Regions from separate parts of the Luteococcus sp. genome, predicted to be linked through region 1. Evidence: riboswitches for the same ligand, from Rfam matches in the RefSeq annotation. Region 1 holds a riboswitch; the other holds the start of a gene.
What was found. A riboswitch is a leader RNA that binds a small molecule or an ion and turns the genes downstream of it on or off. The one in region 1 is predicted to bind FMN.
Positions count from the first base shown of each region.

Region 2: linked by a shared signal. The riboswitch ahead of ACHFFZ_RS15160 (ABC transporter permease) and the one ahead of ribD (bifunctional diaminohydroxyphosphoribosylaminopyrimidine deaminase/5-amino-6-(5-phosphoribosylamino)uracil reductase RibD) in region 1 are both predicted to bind FMN.

Region 1 covers NZ_JBHWOO010000271.1:39,346-41,794, forward strand. Annotated here, with positions in the region: gene ACHFFZ_RS15450 (DUF3152 domain-containing protein) at 1-696, shown strand, start outside; FMN riboswitch at 786-916, shown strand; gene ribD (bifunctional diaminohydroxyphosphoribosylaminopyrimidine deaminase/5-amino-6-(5-phosphoribosylamino)uracil reductase RibD) at 1,044-2,072, shown strand; gene ACHFFZ_RS15460 (riboflavin synthase) at 2,073-2,449, shown strand, end outside.
Region 2 covers NZ_JBHWOO010000268.1:2,800-5,248, reverse strand. Annotated here, with positions in the region: gene hemE (uroporphyrinogen decarboxylase) at 1-394, shown strand, start outside; gene hemQ (hydrogen peroxide-dependent heme synthase) at 391-1,098, shown strand; FMN riboswitch at 1,139-1,261, shown strand; gene ACHFFZ_RS15160 (ABC transporter permease) at 1,351-2,139, shown strand; gene ACHFFZ_RS15155 (ABC transporter substrate-binding protein) at 2,136-2,449, shown strand, end outside.

The DNA of each region.
Region 1 (2,449 bases):
AGTCTGCGCAGTTGTCGTGCCGACCCGGATGACCGGACGTCTCCGGCGGTCCCCTCGCCCAGCAGCACGCCTGCGTCGGCCAGCTCACGTCCGACCAGCAGCCCGTCGGCCTCGTCCGATGCCGCCGACGACGCCCCGGCCGGCACCGACGGCATCCGTCGCAGCGGCATCACCGGCAAGGGGACGTGGCGCAACTCGACGCTCACCGTCGAACCGCCCCGCAAGACCGTCGCAGTTCATGACTACGTGGTGCGGGCCGAGGATGGCAGCGGCATCGACGTCGACCAGGCCGCCCGCCAGGTGAGTTCCATCCTGAACGATCCCCGTGGCTGGCTGGGACACCAGGGGAACTCCTTCCGCCTGGTCACCGATCCGGCTCGTGCGAAGTTCACGATCTACCTGGCCACCCCGGGCACCGCGCAGAAGATGTGCCCCCTTGACATCCGGATGACCTGGAGCTGCCGGGCCGGCACCAAGGTGATCCTGAACACCGACCGCTGGCTCTACATGACGCCCACCTTCGACGACGTGGACGAGTACCGCGCCTACCAGGTGAACCATGAGGTGGGGCACTTCATCGGCAAGGGGCACCTGGGATGCCCCAAGGCCGGGGCCAATGCGCCGGTGATGATGCAGCAGAGCAAGGGGCTGGACGGGTGCCGGCCCAATGCCTGGCCCTCGCTCGACCCCAAGTGAGTTTCGCCTGTGCTGGGTTGCCACGCAGGATGCCCGGTCGCCGCACGGACCCCGGCTCGTCCTGCCCGGGTGCCGTGGCACAATGGCCCCAACGTGTTCCGGGGTCGGTGCAAGTCCGAACCGGCGGTGACAGTCCGCGACCCGATCGCAGCCAGCGATCGGCTGACCTGGTGCAATTCCAGGACCGACGGTGAAAGTCCGGATGGGAGGAAACACGTGGAGCAGCCAGGCGTCGTCGTCGGGCTGCCCAGGACGTGCGCGGCCAGTGGCCGGGCACGCCGGCGGCGCATCCGCTGATGCCCGCCCGCCCCGGTGCAGCGACAGTGTCGACCGACCGGGAGCAGATGATGCAGACCACAGCCGAGGCCACCGCCATGCAGCGTGCCCTCGAGCTCGCCCAGCACGGCCTCGAGGCCGATCCGAACCCCCGCGTCGGCTGCGTCATCCTCGATGCGCACGGCGACGTGGTCGGCGAGGGCTGGCACAAGGGAGCCGGCACCGCCCACGCCGAGGTGGTGGCGCTGGCAGCCGCAGGCGAGGCCGCCCGTGGGGGGACGGCAGTGGTCACGCTGGAACCGTGCAACCACACTGGCCGCACCGGCCCCTGCGTCCAAGCACTGCTCGCGGCCGATATCGCGGAGGTCGTCTACGCCCAGGCCGACCCGACGCCCGAGGCGAGTGGCGGGGCCGCCACCCTGGCTGCGGCAGGGGTGACGGTCCGCGGCGGGCTGCTCGCCGACGAGGCCCGGGCGGTCAATGCCACATGGACCTTCTCCCGTGGCGCCGGCCGTCCTTTCGTCACCTGGAAGTTCGCCGCCACCCTTGACGGTCGCAGCGCCGCCGCCGACGGCACCAGTCAGTGGATCACCGGCGAGCCGATGCGCCGGGCGATGAATGCCCGCCGGGCCCGGTGCGGGGCGATCGTCGTCGGCACCGGCACCGTGCTGGCCGACGACCCGCGCCTGACCGTCCGGGACGCCGCCGACCAGCCAGCCGGGCGCCAGCCGCTGCGTGTCGTGGTCGGTGACCGCCCGGTGCCCGCCTCCGCACGGGTTCGCGGCAACGACGGCCGCTTCCTCCAACTGCCCGGCAGCGACCCCCGCGCGACGCTGGAAAGCCTTGCCGCGCAGGGGATCCACCACCTCTGGCTGGAAGGCGGACCCACCCTGGCCGCCGCCTGGTGGCGTGCCGGCCTCGTCGACGAGGTGGTCTGCTGCCTGGCCCCGGCCCTGCTGGGCGCGGGACCGGCCGCCGTCGCCGACCTCGGCATCAGCACCATCGCCGACATCGACCGGCTGCGTCTGGTCGAGGCCGAGCACCACGGCGACGACCTCGCCCTCATCCTCAACCCGCTCAACACCACCAAGGAGAAGTGAATGTTCACCGGAATCGTCGAGGAGCTCGGCAGGGTCGAGTCCATCGAGCACGGCGCCGAATCGGCCGTGTTGCGCATCCGCGGCCCGCTGGTGGTCAGCGACGCCACCCCCGGCGCCTCGATCAGCTGCAATGGCGTCTGCCTGACCGTCGTCGAGCACGACGAGGCCACCTTCAGTGTCGACGTGATGGCCGAGAGCCTGCGCCGCTCCAGCCTGGGTGAACTCGTGGAGGGATCCCCGGTGAACCTGGAGCGCGCCATGGCCGCCAATGGCCGCTTCGGTGGCCACGTCGTGCAGGGACATGTCGACGGCACCGCCCGGCTGCTCCAGCGGACCCCCGGCGAGCGCTGGGAGGTGGTGCGCTTCGAGCTGTCCGC
Region 2 (2,449 bases), on a different contig from region 1:
CCTGCCGCACAGCAGCCAGGTCCTCGGTTCGCTGACCGGTGGCGTGCCCACCATCCACTTCGGTGTCGGCACGGCCGAGCTGCTGCCCGCGATGGCCGAGGCGGGCAGTGATGTCGTCGGCGTCGACTGGCGCACGCCCCTGGATGTCGCCAGCCGACGCATCGGCCCGGACAAGGCTGTCCAGGGCAACCTCGACCCGGCCCTGCTGCTGGCCCCCTGGGAGGTGCTGGCCGAGCGCGTCCGCGAGGTCATCCGTGCCGGGGCCAAGGCCCCCGGCCACATCTTCAACCTGGGGCATGGAGTCCCGCCCACCACCGACCCGGGCGTGCTGACCCGGATCGTCGAGCTGGTCCACGAGGAAGCACCCACCATCCGCCAGGAGGCACAGGCATGAGCAAGTTCGACGCGATCAACCACGGCACCTACTACATGAACATCGCGGTCTTCCAGCGCACCACCCCGGTGCGCCCGGAGGCCGCTGCCGAGGCGATCGCGGCGGTGGAGAAGGCCTGTGAGGGCAAGGAGTTCACCATCCGTGGCTTCTACGACATCGCCGGTTTCCGCGCCGAGGCCGACCTGATGGTCTGGTGGTGGGCGCCCAGCTCCGACACCCTGCAGGACGCCTACCTCGCCTTCCGCGCCACCGAGCTGGGCCAGACCCTGGCGCCGGTCTGGTCCCAGATGGCCATCCACCGTGAGGCCGAGTTCAACAAGTCGCATGTCCCCAACTTCCTCCAGGGCGAGAAGGCCGAGGACTACCTGTGCGTCTACCCCTTCGTGCGCGACTCGGAGTGGTACCTGATGCCCGAATACCAGCGTCGCGGCATGCTGCGCGAGCACGGCATGATGGCCAGCGAGTACAAGGACGTGCGGGCCAACACGATCGCCAGCTTCGCCCTGGGCGACTACGAGTGGATCCTCGCCTTCGAGGCGCCCGAGCTGCACCGCATCGTCGACCTGATGCGCGAGCTGCGCGCGGCCGACGCCCGCAAGCACATGCGCGAGGAACAGCCCTTCTTCACCGGCCGCCGTCGCGAGCTCGAGACCATCCTGGCCAGCTGGGGTACTCCCCACGAAGGTGGCTGCGCCTGCTGCTGAGGCAGGCACCCTGCGGGGCCGGTCCTATAATGGCCCCGCACGGCGTGTTCCGGGATCGGTGCAAGTCCGAGCCGGCGGTGACAGTCCGCGAACCATCCCCGTGATGGCCTGTCCGGTGCAATTCCGGAACCGACGGTGAAAGTCTGGATGGGAGGAGACACGCCTCGCGGCTGCGGCCGCATGCCCCGTCGAGACCCCTCGGCGTCCTCCCGTCATGCCACTGCACAGGCGGGATCGACGAGGGAGGCGCACGTGGGCACACACCGCACCACCCTGCGCACGATCACCGCGCCTGTGGTCTTGGGCCTGGTCCTGGTAGGTCTGTGGCAGCTCCTGGTGAGCCGGGCCGGGTGGCCCGCCTTCGTGCTGCCGGCACCGGGAGACGTGCTGGTGCGGCTGGGCAACGACCTCTCCGGCCCCTTGTTGTGGCGCGCCCTGGGCCTGACCCTGATAGAGGCATTGGGGGGCTGTGCCGTGGGGCTGCTGGCGGGGATTCCGTTGGCCGTCGCCATCCACGAGTCCCGATGGTTCTCGGCCGCCGTCAATCCCTTCCTGGGTGCCACCCAGGCGATCCCGGCAATTGCCCTGGCACCGCTGCTGGTGCTCTGGATCGGCTATGGCCTGCCCGCGGTGGTCCTGCTGTGCGCCCTGATGGTCTTCTTCCCGATCCTGGTCAGTGCCCTGCTCGGCCTGCGGCACGTCGACCCGGAGGTTGTCGACGCCGCCCGGATGGACGGCGCAGGCCGAGCCTCCCTGCTGGCCTTCATCGAGGGGCCGCTGGCCCTGCCCAGCGCGCTGGCCGGCCTGCGCAATGGCTTCACCCTGTCCATCACCGGCGCCGTGGTCGGGGAGATGGTGATGGGCGGCAACGGCATGGGCCAGCTGCTGACCGTCCAGCGCGACCAGGTGGACACCGTCGGCATGTTCTCCACCCTGTTCGCCCTGTGCACCGTCGCCTCGACGATCTATTCCCTGATCCGCCACTTCGAGCGCAGCCTGCGCCTCGAGGACTCCCGCCCCCTGCGAAAGGCCTCCCGATGACCAGCCTGTCCCGCCGAACCCTGCTCACCCTGGGCGGTGCCTGCCTCGCCACGACTGCCTGCAACGGCACCGCCGTGCAGAAGGCCACCTCTTCGGCCACGGCCTCATCGTCCGGGTCGCCGTCCACGGGGGCAGCGCGGCTCGGGAAGGCCGTGATCGGCTTGACCTACATCCCCAACATCCAGTTCGCCCCCTTCTACTGGGCAGCCACCAAGGGGCTGTACAGCCAGGCGGGCGTCGACGCGAGCCTGCGTCACCACGGTGCCAGCGAGGGGCTGTTCAACGCCCTCAGCTCCGGGCAGGAGCAGTT